3 regions of the Arthrobacter sp. YC-RL1 genome follow, and region 2 is predicted to be linked to each of the others. Evidence: predicted binding sites of a transcription regulator. Region 2 holds the regulator's gene; each other region holds the start of a gene.
The links. The regulator LexA, encoded in region 2, represses DNA repair genes until DNA is damaged. The targets are predictions, from matches to a motif close to TCGAACANNTGTTCGA.
Positions count from the first base shown of each region.

Region 1: a site for LexA is predicted at 3,984-3,999, ahead of umuD (translesion error-prone DNA polymerase V autoproteolytic subunit). Genes of this name have one in related genera too.
Region 3: a site for LexA is predicted at 4,000-4,015, ahead of ATC04_RS03530 (shikimate dehydrogenase). Genes of this name have one in related genera too.

Region 1 covers NZ_CP013297.1:3,538,435-3,545,034, reverse strand. Annotated here, with positions in the region: gene ATC04_RS16305 (hypothetical protein) at 87-1,310, opposite strand; gene ATC04_RS16300 (FAD-dependent oxidoreductase) at 1,619-2,893, shown strand; gene ATC04_RS16295 (NAD-dependent epimerase/dehydratase family protein) at 2,990-3,844, opposite strand; gene umuD (translesion error-prone DNA polymerase V autoproteolytic subunit) at 4,011-4,457, shown strand; gene ATC04_RS16285 (Y-family DNA polymerase) at 4,447-5,739, shown strand; gene ATC04_RS16280 (glycoside hydrolase family 3 N-terminal domain-containing protein) at 5,796-6,600, shown strand, end outside.
Region 2 covers NZ_CP013297.1:2,715,381-2,725,887, reverse strand. Annotated here, with positions in the region: gene hflX (GTPase HflX) at 302-1,870, shown strand; gene ATC04_RS12640 (ATP-dependent DNA helicase) at 1,863-3,860, shown strand; gene lexA (transcriptional repressor LexA) at 3,973-4,692, opposite strand; gene ATC04_RS12630 (LysM peptidoglycan-binding domain-containing protein) at 4,949-5,302, shown strand; gene ATC04_RS12625 (histidinol-phosphate transaminase) at 5,393-6,499, shown strand; gene hisB (imidazoleglycerol-phosphate dehydratase HisB) at 6,521-7,141, shown strand; gene hisH (imidazole glycerol phosphate synthase subunit HisH) at 7,142-7,777, shown strand; gene priA (bifunctional 1-(5-phosphoribosyl)-5-((5-phosphoribosylamino)methylideneamino)imidazole-4-carboxamide isomerase/phosphoribosylanthranilate isomerase PriA) at 7,954-8,691, shown strand; gene ATC04_RS12605 (SseB family protein) at 9,046-9,927, shown strand; gene ATC04_RS12600 (MFS transporter) at 9,962-10,507, shown strand, end outside.
Region 3 covers NZ_CP013297.1:759,682-766,281, forward strand. Annotated here, with positions in the region: gene ATC04_RS03510 (LysR family transcriptional regulator) at 1-701, opposite strand, end outside; gene mmsB (3-hydroxyisobutyrate dehydrogenase) at 848-1,777, shown strand; gene ATC04_RS03520 (3-hydroxybutyrate dehydrogenase) at 1,764-2,522, shown strand; gene ATC04_RS03525 (MFS transporter) at 2,607-3,941, opposite strand; gene ATC04_RS03530 (shikimate dehydrogenase) at 4,099-4,971, shown strand; gene ATC04_RS03535 (sugar phosphate isomerase/epimerase and 4-hydroxyphenylpyruvate domain-containing protein) at 4,971-6,600, shown strand, end outside.

The DNA.
Region 1 (6,600 bases), 820 kb from region 2:
GATGGCTTGTTCAAGGAAATAAAGGCTGAAGGAGTGCGACGCATCTGTCGCACTCCTTCAGCCTTTAAGGTTTTCCGCGATGCGCCCTATTTGGCCACATCGGCCTCAGCATCCTCGGATTCCGCGTTGCCGCCAAGTACGTGGTTGGAAACCTTGGCGAGCGCACGTTCCAGCGCGGAGCGCAGAGCGACAGGCACGGTGATCTCCTCGTCGATCACCACAAGCCCTTCGCGCTCGAAATTGCGCAGCAGGCTTTCGACCTGCGGGATGACAATCTCAAGGCTCGGGATCAGGTGGTGTTGCTCTTCCGGCAGGTCGTCGGTGGTTGGAACCTGCAGCGCGAACTCCGTGCGCGGAGGCGTGCTGGAGGCCGCGTTGCTCAGCACGCCGGCCGTCATTTCCGCGATGGTCGACTGGCCCGGGGTTTCCAGCGTATTGATCAGCACGTGCGAGAAGAGGACTTCCGCGATGAGTTCCTTGACCAGGCGTGAGCCGGGGCCGGTCGAGCCGAGCAATGCCTGGGCCAAAGACTCGGTCGGCATGGCGTTCGGTGCCTGGTAGCGCAGCATGGCGGTGCCGATCAGCGCGTCCCAGTAGGCCGAAAGGCGCGGGACTTCGGCCAGGCTGGATACGGTTGTGCCGTCTTCCGGCTCCCAGAGGACCGATCCGGCCGCCGCGGGTTCCGCGCTCTCGTCGACGGTGATCAGCAGGCCCAGTGCGGACGCCGCATCCTGAAGGGTCTGGCCGGTCAGCACGCCCGAAGGCGAAGTGGGTTTGCCTTCGCCGACCCAGTTGACCAGCTCGCGGGCGGCATAGACGTACGGCATGGATTCCAGCGCGGCGTTTGCCTCGTCGTCTTCGAGGAACGGTGCGATGATCGGCGAATCGCCGGCCATGCGGGAGAGGAACTCGAAGGTCTGCTTGAAGTCATCCACGCTGCCGCCGAAGTTGGCGGTGGTGCCCAGGAAGGTCAAATAGTGCTTGAGGATCGCCGCGCTGGCCTCGGCAACTTCCTTGCCCAGTGACGACAGATGGCCCAGCTGTTCGCCGAGAACTTCAGGGTCAAGCGTCTTCACGTCCACGGACTTGCGCAGCTGGGCGTGCACGGTCAGCAGCGTGGTCAGTCCTTCCAGCGCCGCACGGGTTTCGCTGGCAGGACGGCCCTCTTCCTGGAAATGGCGGAAGAGCTGGGACTTGAAAGGCTGCAGATCCTGTCGGACCTCGGATTCAAAGGGAACCGAGCTTGCGCCTTCACGGCGGGCTGGATGGCCCTGCGACTGCTTTTTCTTGGCTGGTTTGCGTGATGCCATAAGTTTGCTGATTTTCCTTAGCTAGGCAGGAAAGATGATTCCACTCCAGTCTACGCAGGCAGCGAAATCCTCGACTCCCAACTGTGCGAATCAGCGGTGCTCCGGAGGCTTTCTATCCGTCGAAGCGTGATTGGCCGAAATAAATGCGGCGCTTGAGTTTGACCTCCGTATAAAACGCAGATCACAGGGTGGTGTGTCATCGCTCACCGTCGAATCCTCAGGACTCGTTGATTTTCGCCCTGTTTCACGCAAAAGTGAGTTGCGACGGCCCCGTGTGGAGGGGCTCTGAAAACTTAGGAGTGTGGATCATGGGTGCAGCTGTTCCTGATCATGTTGTAGTTGTCGGCGCAGGTTTCGTTGGCCTGTCGACCGCTTGGTACCTGCAGGAAGCCGGCGTCAAGGTGACCGTCGTGGACCGCGGCGGCGTGGCCTCCGGCTCGTCGTGGGGCAATGCCGGCTGGCTGACCCCGGCGCTGACCCTGCCGATCGCCGAACCGTCGGTGTTCTCCAACGGCCTGAAGATGATGCTGGATCCAGCTTCGCCGCTCTACATTCCGCTGAAGGCCGATGGGAAGCTGCTGCGCTTCCTGCTCGGCTTCGCCTGGCACTCGACCCCGAAGAAGTGGGAAGAAGCTATGCGCATCTTCTCCGAGGTGGGCCACACCGGCCTGGACGCATTCGACGAAATCGCCGAAGACACCTCCGCGGGACCGGGCGCCCGCGAGCTGACCAAGCCTGCAGACCCGTTCCTGACCGGCTTCGTTTCCATGAAGGACCGCGACGCGCTGCTGCATGAGTTCGAGATGATCCACAAGACCGGTGGCCATGTCGACTTCGACCTGCTTTCCGGGGACCAGCTGCGCAGCATCGAGCCGACCCTGTCGGACAACGTTGCCGCCGGCATCGCCATCAAGGGCCAGCGCTACCTGAACCCGCCGAAGTTCATGGAATCGCTCGCCGAGTCCGTGGTCGCCCGCGGCGGCGACATCATCGGCGCCTTCAACGTCACCGATGTGCGCGACAACGGTGGATCGGTCACCGTGATCGGTTCCGAGGGCCGCGCCATCACCGCCGACCACGTGGTGCTGGCAACCGGCGCATGGATGACCGACCTGGCGGCCAAGTTCGGCGTCAAGGTGGTTGTCCAGGCAGGCCGTGGCTACTCGTTCACCGTGGAACCGGAGAGCATGCCGACCCACCCGATCTACTTCCCGTCCCAGCGCGTGGCCTGCACCCCGCTCGGCGACCGCTTCCGCGTGGCCGGCACCATGGAGTTCCGCGACGTCAACCACAAGCTGGAACCGAAGCGCATCGAGGCCATCGTGGCAGCGGCCACCCCGGTCTACAAAGGCATCAACTGGGAGAACCGCAAGGAAGAATGGGTCGGCGGACGCCCGTGCACTGCTGACGGCCTGCCGCTGGTTGGCCAGACCTCCTCCTCGCGCGTCTCGGTCGGCGGCGGGCACGGCATGTGGGGCGTCGCCCTCGGCCCGCTGACCGGCAAGATCCTTGCCGCCCAGATCACCGGCCAGGCCGCACCGGCCATTTCCCGCCATTTCAACCCGCTGCGCAAGGGTTTTTAGCCCGTTTCGGTCCACACCCGGAACGTGAAAAGGCGAACCGGCCTGCACGCACCCATTCGGGTCGTGCAAGCCGGTTCGTTTACGTTTAACCGCTGCTCAGGGGTGGCGCGATGATTCCCCGGCCAGCACCGAGCGGTAGCCTTCGCGGTACCCGGGGAATGCCAGCGTGAAGCCGGTGGACAGCAGCTTGGAGTTATCGATCCTGCGGTCCGCGGCGCGCCGGGCGGCGGGTTCGGTGGCCGCAGGGGGAATCGGCAGGTCCAGCTCGCCGGCCAGGAAGGTGAAGATGTCCTCCAGCTGCGCCGGTTCGTTGTCGGTCACCAGATACAGCTGCTCGGCGAGGTCGCCCAGTTCCGCCACATGGACGATGGCCCGGGCCAGGTCGTCGCGGTGGATGCGGTTGGTCCAGTGGGATCCGAAAGGCAGCCGTGCGGTGCCGTTGCGCACCTGGGTGATCAGGTGGTTGCGTCCCGGGCCGTAGATGCCCGATGCGCGCAGCACCGTCACCGGCAGTCCCGAATCGAGCAGTGCCTGCTCGGTGCGGGCCAGCACCACCGAGGTTTCGCGGTTGGGTTCCGAAGGGGTTGACTCGTCCACCCAGTCTCCGTGGTCTCCGCCGGAGACCGCCGAGGAGGAAACATAGATGATGCGCTCAAGCTGCGGCGCCTGCTCCTTGAGTGCGCCGACCAGCTTGCCGGCCACCTGCAGGTAGGCCCGCTCGTAGCCCGGCACGTCGCGGCTGGCAGGCACCGGGGTGAGCACCGCGATCCGGGTTTCCGGGTCGATCCGCGGCCAGGGCTCGTCGCCCTGCAAATCGACGTCCTGGCCGTGCAGCGGCGCGGGCAGCTTGGAGCTGTTCCGGCGCCATCCGGTCACCTCGTGGCCGAGGGCGGCGAAGCGCAGCCCGGCTTCGGTGGCCACGTCGCCGCAGCTGATCAGCAGAATTTTCACGGTACTCCTTGGCTGGAACGGTGCGGGCTGCGGATGCCGCGCTCTCCCAGCGTAGGTGCAGCCGTGTGCCCTGGCCATTTCGGGCTTCACAAATAGTCGTCGGCACGGTGTCGATCAAACAGGGTACAATTCCAATTGTTCGAAAGTTTATGCGAATAAATTCTCCGTGGGATGGATCGAAGCAGGTGAGAAAGCGGTGGCAGATGCGCAGCCGTACGTGCCGGAAGGCGCCAGCCAGGGGCCCGTGCAAGCGGTCTCCGCGATGGGCTTTCCTTCCCCCGCCCGCGACTATTTCGACGGCGGATTCGACCTGAACCGCCTGCTGGTCAAGGACCGGGTATCCACCTTCATCATGCGCGTGGGCGGAGGATCCATGCAGTCCGCCGGAATCTACGACGGCGACGAGATCATCGTGGACCGCTCGATGCCGGTGCGCCACAACTCCGTGGTGGTCCTGACGCTCAACGGCCAGCTGCTGGTGCGCCGCTGGCAGATCGACGGACAGCGGGTCGGGCTGCTGTGCGACGAGTCCACGCTGCCGGTGGTGCTCGCCGAGGGGGACGACGTGAGCGTCTTCGGAGTGGTCACGAGGTGCCTGCACCATGTCCGGTGACCACGTCGCGCTCGTCGACGTCAACAACTTCTACGTCTCCTGCGAGCGTGTTTTCGACCGCTCGCTGATGAACCGGCCGGTTGTGGTGCTCTCCAATAACGACGGCTGCGTGGTGGCCCGCTCCCAGGAGGCCAAGGACCTGGGCATCGGGACCGGCGAGCCGTTCTTCAAGGTGCAGCGCTACATGCAAACCCACAACCTCGCCGTGCGCTCAAGCAACTACGAACTCTACGGCGACATCTCGGCGCGGGTCATGGAACTGCTCGGCCGCTTCGGCACCTGGCATGAGGTGTACTCCATCGACGAATCATTCGTCGGACTGGAGGGCGGCCTGGAACAGGTGCGTACCACGGCCGCGCAGATCCGTTCGTCCATCGACCGCCTGATCGGGGTCCCGGTGTGTGTCGGGGTGTCCTCGACCAAGACGCTGGCCAAGTTCGCCAACCACGTCGCCAAGCACAATGCGAACCTCGGCGGGGTGTGCGTGCAGGACCTCATGGACCCGGACGTGCTCGCACGGATCAAGTCGCTGGTGCCAGCCACGGATGTCTGGGGCGTCGGGCGCAAGACCGGCGCCAAGCTGGCCGGCATGGGCATCGAATCCATTGCGGACCTCGAAGCAGCCGATCCGATGCTGATCCGGCGAAAATTCTCGGTGGTCCTGCAACGCACGGTGTTCGAGCTCAACGGGCAACGATGCATCGGCCCGGTCGAGGAGCGCAGCGACAAGGGGCAGGTCATGTTCACCCGATCCTTCTCCTCCCCGGTGCGCACGCGCGAAGCCATGGAAGAAGTCATGTCCATCTACGCGCAGAAGGCCGCCGCGCGCCTGGCCAAGGAAGGCCGCTATGCGTCGCTGCTGACGGTGATGGCCGGGACCAGCCGCTTCGCCCAGGGGGAGGCCTCCTTCCCCAGCACCCAGGTGCGGTTGCCCAAGCCCACCCGCGACCCGATCCTGCTGACGCGTCTGGCCGTGGCCGCCATGAACGGGCTGATGCACACCGGCGTGGACTATGTGCGCGGCGGAGTCATCCTCTCCGGGCTAAGCGACTCCCCGGGTGAAGCGCAGCTGGACCTCTTCGGCCAGGGCGGGAATGATCCGGAGCACGAACCGGTGAACGTCTCGGGCGTGGTGCAGGACATCTCGGCGCGATTCGGGGCCAAGGCCATTGGCCTTGGACGCGCGGGGATCGCGCAGGCTCCGGCATGGTCGATGAAGCGCGAGCACATCTCCCAGCGCTACACCACCGAGTGGGACGAGCTGCCCCTGGTGAAGGCCTGAGATTCCCGGCCCGCCAAGCCAAGTTTCCTCGCAGGATCGAATGGAAGAATGTTCCCATGACACCTTGTACGCGCCGGCTTGTTTCGCTGGGTATGCTTTCCGTCCTGGTGTTGGGCGGCTGCAGCGCCGCCCAGCCCGGCAACCAGAACCCCACCCCCAGCGCGTCCGCAACGTCTGCACCGGGGGTGGGCAGCTCAGCGTCCGCAAGCCCGCAGCCGTCCTCCACTCCGACCGAAGGCCCGGAGCAGAGCTCAGCGCCATCCAGCCAGGGCACCGAGTCTTCGACGCCCGCTGGCGGATCCGGCGTGCGGGAGCAGGCCGAGGCGCTGGTTGATGAGATGACTCTGGATGACCAGGCGGCCAGCCTGGTGATGGCCGGTGTTCCAGCCACCGGCGCCGGCGCAGCGCAGATCGCCGCGCTGGAGGAGCAGGGTATCTCGAATGTCTTCCTGCGCGGACGCTCGCAGCTCTCGGTCTCCCAAACTGCGGCGCAGGTCCGGAAAATCACCGACGCCCTGGACCGGAATGTCCCGGGCAAGCTGCCGGTATGGGTGGCCACCGACCAGGAAGGCGGCTTCGTCCGAGTCCTGCAGGGCCCCGGGTTCACCGAACTGCCCACTGCGTTGACACAGGGTGCCTGGTCCCAGGCCACGCTGAAATCAAGGATGTCCGCCGTTGGCGGCGAACTGGCCGAGGCAGGCATCAACGTGAACCTGGCGCCAGTGGCCGATGTGGTTCCTTCCAGCATCGGCACGGCCAACGACCCGATCGGCTACTTCGGCCGCGAGTATGCGAACAACGCCGCGGATGCCGTCGCGGACGTGCTGACGATCAACCAGGCGCTGGCGGCCGAAGGTGTCC
Region 2 (10,507 bases):
TCTAATACGTAGCCCACACGGTTACCCGTGATTCCCGAATCCCCGGCGCTGGTCTTGCGCGCCCGGACGGCGGAATCCGCAGGCGGCAAAGTCTTTTCTACTTTCCAGACTCCCAAGTGTGTTGGGGTCTTCACCTTGCCTTTGCGTTTGCGTAACCGCATCACCATCAGCACCGAATGCTGCTACCGATTTCTGCAAAGGATACTCAATGACCAACGAACACCTTGAAACCGACCGCGCCACGTCGCGAAGTGGGGGTGCCCCGCACTATTCTGGAAAGCGAAGTACTTCAAAGGAGACCATGACTAACTCCGAGTCACACGAACACGATCCATCGTCGATGGACGACGCCCAGATTCAGGCCGCCATCGACCGCATCCTTGCGGCAGACGAGGCCCAGGGGCCTCAGGTGCAGCATTTCGCATCCGATGATGAATCCATTTTCTCTGGTCAGGCGACCGCCCTGAACCGTTTTTCCTCCGGCTATTCCACCTATGACGGTGAGCAGGACGACCTGGCCGAGCGTCGCGCCCTGCGACGCGTTGCAGGCCTCTCTACGGAGCTCGAAGACGTCACCGAGGTGGAATACCGTCAGCTGCGCCTTGAACGTGTGGTGCTGGCCGGAGTCTGGACCGATGGAAGCGTCACCGAAGCGGAGAATTCGCTGCGCGAATTGGCAGCGCTAGCGGAAACCGCAGGCTCGGAAGTACTCGACGGTGTTGTGCAGCGCCGCAGCAAGCCAGACCCGTCGACGTATCTGGGCTCGGGCAAGGCCATGGAGTTGCGCGAGATCGTAGCCTCCACTGGCGCCGATACCGTGATTGTCGATGCCGAACTGGCCCCGTCGCAGCGCCGTGCGCTGGAAGACGTTGTCAAGGTCAAGGTCATCGACCGCACCAGTTTGATCCTGGACATCTTCGCGCAGCATGCGAAGTCCCGTGAAGGCAAGGCCCAGGTCGAACTGGCCCAGCTGGAATACCTGCTTCCGCGTCTGCGTGGCTGGGGCGAATCCATGTCCCGCCAGGCCGGCGGCCGGGTGGGCGCCGCGGGCGGCGGCATTGGTTCGCGTGGCCCGGGTGAAACCAAGATTGAAATGGATCGCCGCCGCATTCGCGACCGCATGGCAAAATTGCGCCGTGAGATCAAGGCGATGAAGCCGGCCCGAGAAGCCAAGCGCGCAAACCGCCGCCGCAACGAAGTTCCCGCGGTCGCCATTGCCGGCTATACCAATGCCGGGAAGTCCTCCCTGCTGAACCGACTGACCAATGCCGGGGTCTTGGTGGAGAACGCGCTGTTCGCCACCCTGGATCCCACGGTGCGGCAGGCGGCCACCGAGGACGGGCTGACCTACACGCTGGCGGATACGGTGGGTTTCGTGTCCAACCTGCCAACGCAGCTGGTGGAGGCTTTCCGCTCGACGCTGGAGGAAATTGCGGATTCCGACCTGATTCTTCACGTTGTTGATGCCTCGCATCCGGATCCGGAAGGCCAGATCCAGGCAGTGCGTACGGTGCTGGGCGAAGTCGATGCGCTGAACATTCCCGAGATCATCGTGCTGAACAAGGCTGATGTGGCTGACCCATTTGTTATTGAAAGGGTCCGAAACCGCGAATCCAACACCGTGGTTGTCTCGGCACACACCGGTGAGGGAATCAAGGAGCTTCTGGCGAAGGTCAGCTCTTCAATTCCGCGCCCGGGAGTGCAGATGGAAGTGCTGATCCCATATAACCGCGGGGATCTGATCGCGAAACTTCATCAGAGTGAGTCTGAAATCCTTGAAAGCGAGCATCTGGAGAACGGAACCAGATTAATCGTCAAGGTACGAGAATCGTTGGCAGCAGAGTTGGAGACTTTCAACCTTCATGGATAAGCAAGAGCAGGCCCTTGACCTGCTGGAAGCCGCAGTAACTTCCATGGGCGGCGCCATGCGCGCCGGCCAGCAGGAAATGGTCAAGCACGTTGTATCGGCGCTGGAAGACGAAGAGCATCTGCTGGTGCAAGCAGGAACCGGTACGGGCAAGTCCATGGGCTACCTGATCCCGGCACTGGCACACGCCCAGACCAGCGCCAAACCGGTAATCGTATCGACTGCAACCTTGGCGTTGCAGTCGCAGATCGTCGGACGTGACGTACCTCGGCTCCTGGAGTCTCTCAAAGGCAAGCTTTCGCGACCCATGGACGTGGCCCTGCTCAAGGGCCGCTCCAACTACCTCTGCCAGTACAAGCTCGGCGGCGGATACCCGGAAGACGACGAAGGCACGTTGTTCTCCATGGATGAGCCCGCCGCGCCCAGGGGACAGACATTTTCCCCGCTGGCCAGCGAAGTCATGAAGCTTCGCGAATGGGCCGAGCGCACCGACACAGGGGACCGGGACGAACTGGTCCCCGGAGTCAGCGACAAGGCATGGAAACAGGTTTCGGTGTCCGCCATGGAGTGCCTTGGCTCCCAGAAATGCCCTATGGCCGATGAATGCTTCTCAGAGATGGCCCGCGCCCGGGCCGCCGAATCCGACGTGGTGATTACCAACCACGCCCTGCTGGCGGTCTCCGCCTTCGAAGGGCTGTCGGTGCTCCCGGACTTCGACGTCGCCATCATCGATGAGGCCCACGAGCTCCAGGACCGCGTCACCAGCTCGGTCTCAGGGGCGCTGTCGGCTCGTATGGTGCTCACCGCAGCGGGCGGGGCCAAGCGCCATTGCGCCGTCAACGTTGACGAATTGGTCAAAGCCACCAACAGACTTGAAAAGGCCTTGACCGGCGTACCGACCGGGTTGTTGCAGACCGGCCTGCGCGAGGACATGGGAATCGCCCTGAACGACATCGTGGAACAGGCCCGGCTCATTCTCGCATTGACGAAGCCTGAAGCCAACGCGCCGGCCGATGGTGGTCGCCAGACCGCCAGGTCGCAAATGCAGGCCGTCATGGATGACGCCATCCGCATGCTCGAAGCCGAAGACCGCCGGGAGGTGCTCTACACGACCCGTCCGCGAGAATTTGTCGAAGGCCGCGGCTATGTCGAGGCGGATGACAACCAGCCGGCGACACTTAACGTGGCACCGCTGTCCGTGGCCGGAAAACTGCGCGAAGGACTCTTTGACGGTCGTACCGTCATCTTGACCAGCGCCACCTTGGCCATCGGCGCGCAATTCGACTCGGTGGCCGGTTCACTGGGGCTCATGGGTGCCGGTGCACCGTCATGGACAGGCATCGACGTCGGCAGCCCATTCGATTATCCGAAGCAGGGCATCTTGTATGTCGCCAAGCACCTGCCCAAACCCGGCAGGCAGCTTGCCGCCGAGACCCTGGACGAAATCGAGGATCTGATCAAGGCTTCGGGCGGCGGCGCGTTGGCGCTGTTCACCTCGAAGCGTTCTGCCGAAGAAGCGGCGGCGATCTTGCGCGAGCGCCTCGACGTCGAGATCCTCTGCCAGGGTGATGCGAGCATGAAGTCTCTGGTAGCGCAGTTTGCCGAGGAACGGGACACTTGTCTCTTCGGCACCATGACTCTCTGGCAGGGCGTAGACGTGCCTGGCGACTCCTGCCGTTTGGTTATTATCGACAAGATCCCGTTCCCGCGTCCGGACGATCCGATCTCCAAGGCCCGCACCGAAGACGTGCAGAAGCACGGCGGTAACGGTTTCATGCAGGTTTCGGCCACACACGCCGCGATCCGTCTGGCCCAGGGCGCTGGCCGGTTGATTCGTTCCGTGTCGGACAAGGGCGTCGTGGCAATCCTCGACTCACGCATGGCTACCGCACGCTACGGCAGTTTCCTCAAGGCCTCGTTGCCGCCGATGTGGCCCACCGTGGACAAGAAGACCATCACCGGTGTCCTCAAGCGGATGGACCCGAACCGCTAGATCGGTATTGGTTCATTCCGCGGAAGCCGGCACGGCTGAGCCCGTGTCGAAGCAAAGAGCGCTGGGACGCAGTCATATTGAACTGCACCCCAGCGCTCTTCGATTTGTCGGATTAGAGCGAACGCATGACCGATACAACGCGTCCCATGACGGTCGCTGCATCACCGAGGATCGGCTCGTACCGAGAATTCTGCGGCAACAACCAGGTATGACCGTCGCGCTGCCGGAACGTCTTCACGGTAGCTTCTTCATCGAGCAATGCAGCCACGATGTCGCCGTTGTTCGCAGTTTGCTGGCGACGCACAACAACCCAGTCGCCGTCGCAGATCGCAGCATCAACCATCGAGTCTCCTGAGACTCGAAGCATGAACAGCTCTCCGTGGCCCACCAGCTGGCGCGGAAGCGCGAACACGTCCTCTACCGTCTGATCTGCAAGGATCGGTCCACCAGCGGCGATACGGCCAACCAGCGGCACCATAGTGGTGTCCGCGGAGGTGCTCAGCTCAATGATCTTCGCATCTTCCTTGCCGGCCTCTTCCGCTGGCTTGGGCGCCTCGGCCGCTGCGGCATCCTCGCTGAGCTGCAGCGGCAGCAGGATCTCCATGGCACGAGGTCGGCGTGGATCACGACGAAGGTAGCCGAGCTTTTCAAGCTGGCTCAACTGGTGCGTGACACTCGACAGGCTCTTGAGGCCCACGGTGTCGCCGATCTCGCGCATCGACGGCGGATAGCCGTTCTTTCCGATCGAGCGCTGGATGGTCTCGAGAATTTTCTTCTGGCGGATCGTCAGCGAACGTGCATTCGATCGGGGAGTGCGCTCTGAAGCTGACATGACCTTTAGCCTTCCCTAATCACCGGTCGTGAGCTGGGCGGATGCCTAACTGTCGGAAGCCAGTGATGTTATGTATTCGTTCCTCTTCTACTTCGAAATCTTAGTCGATGTGAGGGAGTCTTTCAAAGATTTGTTCGAAAGTGTCTGGACAATTTCCGCGAAGTTCTGTTAGAAAAGATATACGAGAATCGAACACATCTTCGAAAACAGTATTCGAAGACAGGTTCGCATCATGCCACTGTTGAGGAGAATAGTCATGGCAACCGCCGCACTTGACTCGAAACGCACCAAAGAACACATGAAGATCCGCATCAATCGTCGCGGCTGGGCCGTGCTGGTTGGGGTCCCGGTGTTCATTCTGACCATCGCCGCCGCATTCCTGATCACCATGTTCACTTCAAGTGCCCAGGCGGCGTCCAACTCGCCGCAAGGTGTTGAAACCGTGGCCGTGACCGTCATCCCGGGCGACTCGTTGTGGGATCTCGCCCGTGAATACGCCGTAGGCTACGACGTGAATGCGGCCATGGAGCATATCACGGAGATCAACGCACTGGACTCCAGCGAGATCCGCGTTGGCGACACCTTGGAGATCCCGGTGTTGGCCAACTAGCCGGTCAAACCCTCAAAATGGCGACAGGTATTGTTACCAAGGTTTGTCGCCAATTCTTGAACCGACGACTGCGCCATTAGACTTAATGACGTGAATGTCCGCAGTGAACTATTGAGTCAGCTGCCCTTGCGTGAGAATCTCCGCGGGCTGTCCCCTTACGGTGCGCCACAAATTGACGTACCAATTCAGCTGAATGTCAATGAGAACACCCATCCGCTTCCGCAGACCGTGATTGATGCAATCGCTCAAGAAGTCTCCAAGGCAGCGGCCACGCTGAATCGCTACCCGGATCGTGAATTCGTGGAATTGCGTGAACTCCTAGCCAAGTACCTGGGCCACGATCTGGATCGCGAGAACATTTGGGCCGCGAACGGTTCCAATGAGATCCTGCAGCAGATCCTGCAAGCCTTCGGTGGCCCCGGTCGAAGCGTCATGAGTTTCGGCCCCACTTATTCCATGTACCCGCTGCTGGCCAGCGGAACCGATACCGAATACATCGCCGGCCAACGCGCCGATGATTTCACTCTCTCGGCCGACTCTGCTGCCGCGCAGGTACGCGAGCACACACCGAATATCGTTTTCCTCTGCTCTCCGAACAACCCAACCGGCACGGCATTGGGACTGGATGTCATCGAGGCTGTCTACGAGGCAGCCTCCGAGACCAACGCCATGGTCATCGTCGACGAGGCCTACGCTGAATTTTCACTGGCCAATACCAAGTCGGCACTGAGCCTCCTCGGAGGACGCCAGCGCTTGATTGTCAGCCGCACGATGTCCAAGGCCTTCGGCCTGGCTGGCGCCCGAGTGGGCTACTTGGCTGCGGCACCGGAAGTCACCGATGCGATTCGGCTTGTCCGCCTGCCCTACCACCTCTCTGCAGTGACCCAGGCGACCGCCATTGCCGCGCTGAAGAACGTTGACCTTCTGCTGGCACAGGTCGAAGAAATCAAGACCCAACGCGACCGCATCGTGAGCACCTTGACCGAGCTGGGTTTGAAGCCTTCGGTTTCAGACTCGAACTTCGTCTTTTTCGGCGGCCTGGACGACCCCCACGCCATTTGGCAGGGGCTTCTGGACGCTGGAATCATCATCCGTGACAACGGAATCGCCGGCACCCTGCGAGTCACCGCGGGAACTGAGGCCGAAACCACCGCCTTCTTGGAGCGGCTGACCGAACTGCTCAGCGCACAGAAGTAGAAAAGACAAGCGAAGGAAGACATGTCTGCCGAATTGATTGGCGCACGTCGCGCCCGTATGGAACGAGTCACCAGCGAATCCTCGGTATTCGTTGAACTGGATCTCGATGGCTCAGGCGTCTCGGAGATCAGCACCACCGTGCCGTTCTTCGACCATATGCTCACTGCCCTGTCCAAGCACTCGCTGATCGACCTCACCGTGCGTGCAACCGGCGACACCCATATCGACGTACACCACACAGTGGAAGACACCGCGATCACCATCGGCGAGGTGCTGCGTGTTGCCCTGGGCAACAAGGCGGGTATCCGCCGCTTCGGCACTTCCTACGCACCGCTGGACGAAGCACTAGCCCGCTCCGTTGTAGATGTCTCCGGGCGCCCCTACCTGGTGCACGGCGGCGAGCCGGCCGGCCAGGAATACCATCTGATCGGTGGACACTTCACCGGTTCGATGACCCGTCACGTTTTCGAGGCGATCACGTTCCACGCGCAGATTTGTGCCCACATCGAGGTGCTCTCGGGCCGCGACCCGCACCACATCGTCGAAGCGCAGTTCAAGTCCTTCGCCCGTGCCTTGCGCGAAGCCGTCGAGCACGACGAACGCATGGGCGACAAGATTCCATCCACGAAGGGTGCCCTTTAAGTGGCAAAAAAGAAAGTTGTTGTCCTGGACTACGGTTCGGGCAACGTTCGCTCGGCAGTGCGTGCGCTTGAAGCAGCCGGAGCCGAGGTAGAGCTGACCGCAGACGCGGACAAGGTCCAAGCGGCTGACGGTCTGGTCGTTCCCGGCGTCGGCGCCTACGCATCGGTCATGGACCAGCTGACCAAGCTCGGTGCACTGCGCTGGATCGGTCGCCGTATCGCCGGCGGCAAGCCCGTGCTCGGAATCTGCGTTGGACATCAGGTCTTCTTCGACGAAGGCGTGGAACACGGCGTCAAGACGGCGGGTATTGGCGAGTGGCCAGGCACCGTAGAGCGGCTGCAGGCTGATGTCATCCCGCATATGGGCTGGAACACCGTTCGTCCGCCGGAAAACACCAAGCTCTTTGCAGGTATTGAAAACGAGCGCTTCTACTTCGTGCATTCATATGGAGTGCAGAAGTGGGAATTCGACGTCACCCAGCCGGCAATGACTCCGCCGCAGGTTACCTGGTCCACCCACGGAACCCCATTCATCGCAGCCGTTGAAAACGGTGCCTTGTCGGCAGTGCAATTCCACCCGGAGAAGTCTGGCGAAGCTGGCAAGAAGCTGCTGAGCAACTGGCTGGAGACTCTCTAGAATGTGGTCGATCGCACTCCTCGGGGTCGGCGCATTTCTTGCCGGCGGAGCAATCTCCTTGAAGAACCAGAAAGCGCACCTGTCGTGGATCATTGCCGCGTGGGGCCTGGCAGCTGGTTGTGTCATCGCAGCATGGGTCTTAACCCTCTAGTTTCAAACTTTCGAAGAAGGACAACATGAGTGAGCAACCAATTCTCGAACTGCTTCCCGCAGTAGATATCGCCGGCGGACAGGCGGTTCGCCTGGTTCAGGGTGAAGCCGGATCCGAAACTGGATACGGCGACCCTCTGGAAGCGGCGCTGGCCTGGCAGAACGACGGTGCAGAATGGCTGCACCTGGTCGACCTCGACGCCGCCTTCGGTCGCGGCAGCAACATCGAGATCGTCCAGCGAATCGCCCAGGAGCTGTCCATCAAGGTTGAGCTCTCCGGCGGAATCCGTGATGACGCGTCACTAGATCGCGCACTGGAATTCGGCGCCACCCGCGTGAACCTCGGGACGGCCGCACTGGAGAACCCGGAGTGGACCCGCAAGGCCATTGCCCGCCACTGCGACAAGATCGCCGTGGGCATGGATGTGCGTGGCACTACGCTCTCCGGCCATGGCTGGACCAAGGACGGGGGAGACCTCTGGGAGGTGCTTGCCCGCTTGGAGGATGCCGGCTGTGCGCGCTACGTCGTCACTGACGTCACGAAGGACGGAACCCTGCGTGGACCCAACGTTGAATTGCTGCGCGAGATCGCCTCGAAAACCAACAAGCCGGTTGTCGCATCGGGCGGTATCTCTTCCCTCGAAGACCTGCGTGTTCTGCGTGCGTTGGTACCGGAAGGCATCGAAGGCGCCATCATGGGCAAGGCCCTGTACTCGGGGCAGTTCACGCTGCCCGAGGCGCTTGATGTGGCAGGCCGTCGCTAAATAGGTCTGAGCCAGACCTTTGAAGTCGTGGATCGGTTGGAAAAATCCAGCCGGTCCACGATTTTTTATGAAGCCGAATATGAACCTCCTGCGGCGTCCGTGGCCAACGGCGGGGGACGGATGAGCCCCCGCCCAGGCCGCGAACTGCGCCCTGCGGGACATAGCCCGGCATTGCTCTGGCAAACAGGCTCTCGGATTCCGTGTCCTTGCGCATTATCATTTCAAGATGCCACATCCGCCGCGTTGTGGCCAGGCCCGAATATCTGAAGTGTGCCCAAGGTCTCGTGGGCAAGCTCATGCCCGAGTCCCTGAAACTTGTTCTTCCACCGGGGTTCTCACAGATAGCATGGATCTATGAGCACCGCGCAACCTGAATCCGCACCCAAGCGCCACCTGCCCGGACATATCGCCGCGGCACTGGCGCAGGCAGGTTCCCCGACTGATTCCGCAGGTCAAAGCTGGGAAGGACGGGACCTGACCGGTGATGAAAACCCGCTGCACAAGTTCGACAAGGACGACGGACTGGCAGATGAGGCGGTGATGCAGGCGCTGGCTGATCTGCGAGCCGGCAACGGCAGCGAGTCCGGCGTCCACCAGTCGCTGGCCAACGCCCGGGTTTTCGTTGCAGTAGTAGCCCAGCTTGGCGAAGAAGCGATGACCGAGCACGGCTTCGCCTCCGACAAGGAAGCCGACATGGCCCTGGTCAAGATCAAGGGGCCGGACGGACGCATGGCCTTGCCGGTGTTCACCACCGTGGAGCGGCTCCAGGCCTGGCACAACGAAGCGAGACCAGTCGCGGTCTACGCCCCGCGCGCCGCGTTGTCTGCGGTCAGCGAAGAATGCCAATTACTGGTGCTGGATCCGGGCGGCGACTACACGTTCGTCCTTCGACGACCGGGCATGTGGAACCTTGCCAAGCAGATCGAATGGACACCGAGCTATCTGAACCAGGGCATTGCTGAAATCGTCCAGGACGCGACGAGTGGCTACGCCCAGCTTCGCAAAGTGCAGCTAGCACCAGGCCGAGGAGTTGGTTCACGAGATGCGCAGGGCAACGCAGTGCCCGGAGGCGGCTCCGGACCGGAATTGAACCTGCAGTTCGTTTTCGCGGCAGGAACCAGCGAAAACGATGCGCGAGAGATCGCGACAAATATTCACGGGCTATTGGCTCGAAAACCCGAGTTCGCCGAGGCGGTGGACTCGATAGAAATCAGCTTGCTCAGCTCATCCAGCTAGGGAGGGGCCTACACGAAGAGGAATACTCCGCGTCATGAAGAACTACTGGCAGATCCTGCGTCAGCCTCAGATCGCTTCGCTGCTGGTTATCGGCATGGTCGCTCGGCTTCCTCATTCGGCGTTGGGCATGCTGCTTTTGCTCCATCTGGTCACGAACCTGGACCAGAGCTGGGTTTCCGCCGGCTTGGTGACAGCCTTGATGACCATTGGCATCGCGATCGGCGCACCTTGGCGCGGTGCCCGCGTAGACATGTGGGGTCTGCGCAGGGCGCTGATTCCCTCGGTCATCGTCGAAACAGCGGTCTGGTGCACAGTCCCGCACGTCCCGCTGGTATGGATCTATCCGCTGGCTTTCATCGGCGGGCTCTTCGCCCTGCCGGTCTTCTCCGTGGTCCGAACCGCCTTGGGCGTGATGACCACCGGCGAGCAACGGCGCACCGCGTTCGCCCTGGATGCCACCGCCACCGAACTGGTGTTCATCGTCGGCCCGGCAGCCGCAGGTATCGTGGCAACGCAGATTTCAAGCACCATCGGGCTGAGCGTCATCGGCGTGACGGCCTCGGCGGCCGGATTGGCCATG
Region 3 (6,600 bases), 2.0 Mb from region 2:
CCCATGGTCGCCGAGTACTGCACTGCGATGCTGTTGGACGAGATGGCTCGGCGCATGGGCGGCAGCCCGCTGGTGGCATCGTCGAGCTTGTCCACCGTCAGCGCGGTGTCGATGTAGTAGTTCAGCGCATGCTCGCGCAGGTCTTCCAGTTTCCCGGGGGTCCCATGCAGGTCCAGGTACCTTTTAGTGGCGTAGAGCCGCAGCTCGTATTTCAGCAGCAGATGGGAGACCGCGCGTCGCACCTGGGGCTGGCCGATGACGATTTCCAGGTCCATGCCGGTGCGGCCCTGGCGTGCCCGCGTGGTTTCCGAGACCAGGTCGAACAGTAGCTGCGGGTGGATCTCGTGCAGCTTCGCGAGGGTCGGCGCGGCCAGATGGGCGCTGAAGGCGTCCGGTGCGGCGACGCGCACGTGGCCGGTCACCTGTCCAGGCTCGTCAGCGGAGCCGATGGCGGCGACGGCCCGTTCGATGGCCTCGGCCGAGGCCATGGCGCGCCGCCCGAGGTCGGTCAGTTCCCACCCCTGCGCCGAGCGGGTCAGCAGCCGTCCGCCCATGGCCTGCTCCAGCGAGGCGATGCGCCGGGAAATCGTGGAGTGGTTCACCCCGAGCACGTTGGCGGCCGCCGTGTACCTGCCCAGCCGGGCGACGGTCAGGAAGGCGATCAGGGACTCGAGATGGTGGTAATCGATGGGACGCTGCATGCTCCCAGTGTGCGCCAGCGCACAGCGGTGTTGCAATTTTCTCGGGTCTTTGTGCATTGAGGAAGTGATGTGGCGCACCTACGCTGGCCATATCCGGGATTACCCGAAGTATCAAGCACCTGTCGGCGCGTGGAAGGAACAGCACAATGAGCGTATATGCATGGATCGGACTGGGGAACATGGGTGGACCCATGTCGGCGAACCTGGTCGCCGCCGGGCACGAGGTGCGCGGCGTCGACCTGAACGAGCAGGCCCGCGCCGCGGCGGCGGGAGCCGGTGTGCTCCTCGTCGATTCCGTGGCCAAGGCACTGGAGGGGGCGGATGCGGTGATCACCATGCTGCCCAAGGGCCAGCACGTCCGCGCGGTTTACGAGGGCCCCGAAGGCATCTGGGCCCATGCCGCCGACTCGATGATGCTGCTTGACTGTTCCACCGTGGACATCGAGACCTCCCGCTACATCCACGAGCAATCCGCGGCCCGCGGCCTGAAGTTCGTCGACGCCCCGGTTTCCGGAGGCATCTCGGGAGCGGCGGCCGGATCTCTGGCCATCATGCTGGGCGGGGCGCCGGAACTCATGGAACGGGCCAGCGAACTGGTGGCGCCGATATCAGCGCGAGCCATCGTCGCCGGCGGCCCGTCCATGGGCATCGCGGCGAAGATCTGCAACAACATGATGCTGTTCATCGACCTCATGGCCAGCGCCGAGGGATCGCAGCTGGCCGAGAAGCTGGGGCTCGATCCGCAAGTGTTCTGGGAGATCGTGTCGGTATCCTCAGGCCGTTCGTGGGCGCAGCAGACCTGGTACCCGGTTCCCGGCATCGTCGAGACCGCCGCGGCGAACAACAACTTTGACGCGACCTTCCGCGTGGACCTGGCGCGCAAGGACGTAGGGCTGGCGCTGGATGCGGGAACCACGTCAGGCATCTCGCTTCCCGCCGCGGAACTGGTCAGCAAGCACTTCGACGAGCTGATCTCCGAAGGACTGGAAGACAAGGACTGCTCGCTGATCGTTAAGAACCTGGTGCCCGGCGGGCAGGTGCGCGGCTACGGAGCGGCAGAGCATGCAAGCCGGTGACACCCGGCGCACCGTGCGCCGGGCGGTAGTCACCGGCGGCGCGGGAGGCATCGGGCTGGCCTGCGCCCGCGAGCTCTCCGCCCAGGGAGTCCGCGTCGTGGTGGCGGACCTGGACGAGCAGGCGGCGCGGAATGCGGCGGCCGAGGTCGGAGGGGAAGCCTGGGTGGTGGACCTGTCCGACACCTCGGGGCTGGAGGAGCTGTCCCTCGATGCCGACATCCTGGTCAACAATGCCGGGGTGCAGCGGGTGGGACCGATCCATGAATACCAACCCGATCATTGGCGCCTGATCCACCGATTGATGCTCGAAGCGCCGTTCCTGCTGATCCGCGCGGCGCTGCCGGGGATGTATGAGCGGGGGTTTGGGCGCATCATCAACATCTCCTCCGCCCATGGCCTGCGCGCCAGCGCGTTCAAGAGCGCCTACGTGTCGGCCAAGCACGGACTGGAGGGCCTGTCGAAGGCGACCGCGCTGGAAGGAGCGGAGCGCGGGGTGACGAGCAACTGCATCAATCCCGGATATGTGCGCACCCCGCTGGTCGAAGCGCAGATCGCCGACCAGGCGAGGGCCCACGGCATCGACGAATCCGAAGTGATGGAAAAGATCATGCTGACCGAGATGGCGGTCAAGCGGCTCATCGAGCCGGAGGAAGTCGCTTCGCTGGCCGGTTGGCTTGCGGGGGACAGTGCTGCGATGGCCACCGGAGCCAGCTACGCCATCGACGGAGGCTGGACGGCGCAATAGCCATTGAACCCGCCGCGGCAAACAGCGGGCAGGTGCCGGGAATGGACTTCCCGGCGCCTGCCCGCTGTCGTTTCTCGGCCGTATTCATGCCTTTGCTACGTGGTGCCCCAGCTGGCTGGTCGGCACGCGGTAGGTTTCGCGGGCGGTCAGCGCGGAGATCGAGGCGATCAGGGCGATGGCCGCGGTGAACAGGCTGATCTGCACCCAGCCGCCGGGCTGCAGTCCGCCCAGGGCGGCGACGATGGACGGGGCGAAGCCAGCCATCAGGAAGCCCAGCTGGGTGCCGATGGCCAGGCCGGAGAAGCGCACCTGGGAGGAGAACATCTCCGCGTAGAAGCTCGGCCATACGGCGTTGGCCGCCGCGTAGGCGCAGGAGAAGACCAGCAGCGAGAGCCCGAACTGCAGCAGCGTGTTGCTGGTTTCCATGGATCGCAGGTAGAAGGGCATGACCGCGGCGGAAGCCAGCGCGCCGTAGATGAAGACCGGTTTGCGGCCGATCTTGTCGGCCAGCATGCCGAAGAGCGGTTGGGTGAGCAGCGCTCCGATATTGCCTGCCACGACCAGCCACAGGGTGATGGACTCGTCCATGTTGCCAATGGTCTTGCCGTAGGAGATGGCCAGGGTTCCATACACGGTGGACACCGCGGCGATGAACGCGCACAGCACCACGCGCAGCACGTCCTTCCAATGGAAGCGCAGCAGCACCGCCAGCGGCAGCTTGGCGATCTCGTTGTTCTTCTTGGCCTTCTCGAATTCAGGGGTCTCATGCAGCGAGCGGCGGATGAAGAAGGTGACCACAACAACCACGGCGGACAGCCAAAACGGGATGCGCCAGCCGATGCCGAACTTGATCTCGTCCGGCAGTGCCACTACCGGAATGAAGATCAAGGCCGCCAGGATCTGGCCGCCCTGGGTGCCGGTCAGGGTCCAGGAGGTGAAGAAGCTGCGCCGGTGATCCGGGGCGTGCTCCAGGGACATGGAGGAGGCTCCGGCCTGCTCGCCGGCGGCGGACAGGCCCTGCATCAGGCGGGCGACCACCAGCAGGATCGGGGCCAGCCAGCCGACCTGGTCGAAGGTGGGCAGGCAGCCGATGGCGAAGGTCGAGGCTCCCATGAGCACCAGGGTGAACATCAAGACCTTCTGGCGTCCGATCCGGTCGCCGAAGTGGCCCAGGATGATCGCGCCGATGGGGCGGGCGATGTAGGCGAAGCCGAAGGTCGCCAGGGACATGACCGCGGCGTTGGTGTCGGCGTCGGGGAAGAAGATGTGCGGGAAGATCAGGGCTGCGGCGGAGCCGAAGATGAAGAAGTCGTAGTATTCGACGGCGCTGCCCATGAAGCTGGCCAGCGCGGCCTTGACCGGCGTGCGCTGCCCGGCTCCGTTGTCTTCAGATGCCGACGGCTTCGGTGTCGTGGTCATCGGGTTACTCCCTAGATGATGGCGATGTTCTGGCCTCATTCCTACAAATGTTCGCTATGCGACCACTTGTTCGGAATGTGTTCATTGGTTTAGAGTAGATGCAAATCACAGACGAAGCAATACCTGTTGCATCGATGACTGAATGCGAGGACCTGCGATGAGTACAACTGCCGAATCCTATTTGGTGGGCTTGATCGGCGACGGGGTGATGCCGTCGCTGACTCCCGGAATGCACGAGCGGGAGGCTGATGCGCAGGGCCTGCGCTACCTGTACCGTCCCATCGACCTCACCGTGCTGGAGCGCCCGGGCAGCGATGTGGGCGCTCTATTAAAGGCCGGTGAGCAGCTCGGATTCAATGCCTTCAACATCACCCATCCGTGCAAGCAGCTGGTCCTGGAGCACCTTGATGAGATCTCCCAGAACGCGCGGGACATCGGCGCGGTGAATACGGTGGTCATCCGCGACGGGAAGTTCCACGGCTACAACACCGACGCCTCAGGATTCGGCCGCGGCTTCGCCGAAGGGCTGCCCGGAGCCAACCAGCAACAGGTCCTGCAGCTGGGAGCCGGCGGCGCCGGATCCGCCGTGGCCTACGCGCTGCTGGCGTCCGGAACCGAGCAGCTGTTCCTGGTGGACCCGGACGCGCAGCGCGCTGGGCAGCGGGCCGCGGAATTGAACCGGCTTTTCCCTGAAGCCACGGTCACCGCGGCGTCCCCTGACCAGGTTCCCGAGCTGCTGCCTGCGGCGGACGGGCTGCTGAACGCCACCCCGATCGGCATGCACCACCACCCGGGCCTGCCGCTGGATTTGGCCGGGCTCGAATCCCGCCACTGGGTAGCCGACTGCATCTACCGCCCGGTCGACACCGAACTGATCCTCGCAGCCCGCGACCGCGGCTGCCGGGTGCTTGACGGCGGGCACATGGCGGTGGGCCAGGCCGTGGACTCCTTCGAGATCTTCACCGGCATCAAGCCCGATGCCGCGCGCATGCGCGCACACCTGCTGGAAATGCTGGAGGCGGGCCTGTAATGCGCACCTCCATTGCCACCGTGTGCCTCTCGGGCACGCTGGAAGAGAAGATGCTCGCCTGCGCCAAGGCCGGATTCGACGGCATCGAGATCTTCGAGCAGGACCTTCTGGTCAGCCCGATGTCCCCGGAGGAGGTCCGGGCGCTGGCCGCGCGACTGGGGCTCACCTTGGACCTGTTCCAGCCCTTCCGCGACTTCGAAGGCGTCGAGCCGCAGCTGCTGCAGGCGAATCTGCACCGGGCGGAGGCGAAGTTCAAGCTCATGACGCGCCTGGGCATGGACATGATGCTGCTGTGCTCCAATGTCGGCACCGCCACGATCAACGACGACGAGCTGTTCGTCTCCCAGATCCGCCAGCTCGCGGACCTGGCCGCCGGATACGGGATCCGCATCGCCTACGAGGCGCTGGCCTGGGGCACATACGTGAACACCTACCAGCACTCCTGGGAGATCGCCCGCCAGGTGGACCGCGAGAACGTGGGCATCTGCCTGGACAGCTTCCACATCCTCTCGCGCGGGGACGACCCCGAGGCGATCGCGCAGATCCCGGGGGAGAAGATCTTCTTCGTGCAGCTGGCCGACGCCCCGGTGCTGTCCATGGACATCCTGTCCTGGTCGCGGCACTACCGGGTGTTCCCGGGGCAGGGCGGATTCAAGCTGGACGAGTTCCTCGGCGCCATCGCCCGCTCGGGCTATGCCGGCATCATTTCGCTGGAAATCTTCAACGACGTCTTCCGCCAGTCGAATGTCGAGCGCACCGCGGTGGACGGGCTGCGCTCGCTGAACCTGCTGCAGTCCCAAACCGCCGCGCTGCTCGATGCGCAGGGCATCGGCTCCGCTCTTGCACTGCAGGCGCTGCCCGGCGGGCAGAAGGCCAACGGTTTCGACTTCACCGAAATCCGCACCGAGGACCCCGAACCGGTGGCCCGGCTGCTGGCCCAGCTGGGCTTCGAATTCCGCGGCCAGCACCGGCGCAAGCCGGTGCAGCTGTTCAGCGCCGGCGGGGCGCGGATCATCATCAACTCGCAACGCAGCCGCGGGGTCACCGCCGCGGTGTCAGGCTTCGGGGTGCAGGTCCCGGACCCCGCCGCGGCCGGCGAGCGCGCCGTGCAGCTGCTGGCCCGCCCGGTCCCGCGCCAGCACCTGCGCAACGAGGCGGACCTGCCCGGCTTCAACGCCCCGGACAACACCGAGGTCTTCTTCGGAGCCACCGGGGACGCCGGGGGCTGGGAAGCCGAATTCGGGGTCCACGAGTCCGGAGCCGCGGCGGAGCACCCCGCGCTGATCCAGTGCATCGACCACCTGAACCTCGCCCAGCCCTGGCAGTCATTCGACGAATCCGTGCTGTTCTACACCAGCGTGCTGAATCTCCAGGCGCTGCCCGGCACCGAGGTTCCCAGCCCCATGGGGCTGGTCCGCTCGCAGGTGCTGGCCACCGGGGACCATGCGGTCAGGTTGGCGCTGAACATCGTTCCGCACGGGCTGGAAGAGGCCATCGACCGGAACCACGAGTACCCCGAGCACATCGCGGTGCGCACTGGGGACATCATCACCCTGGCCCGCAACGCGGTGGCCGACGGCATGGAATTCCTGCACATCCCGGCCAACTACTACGAGGACCTCGCCGCGC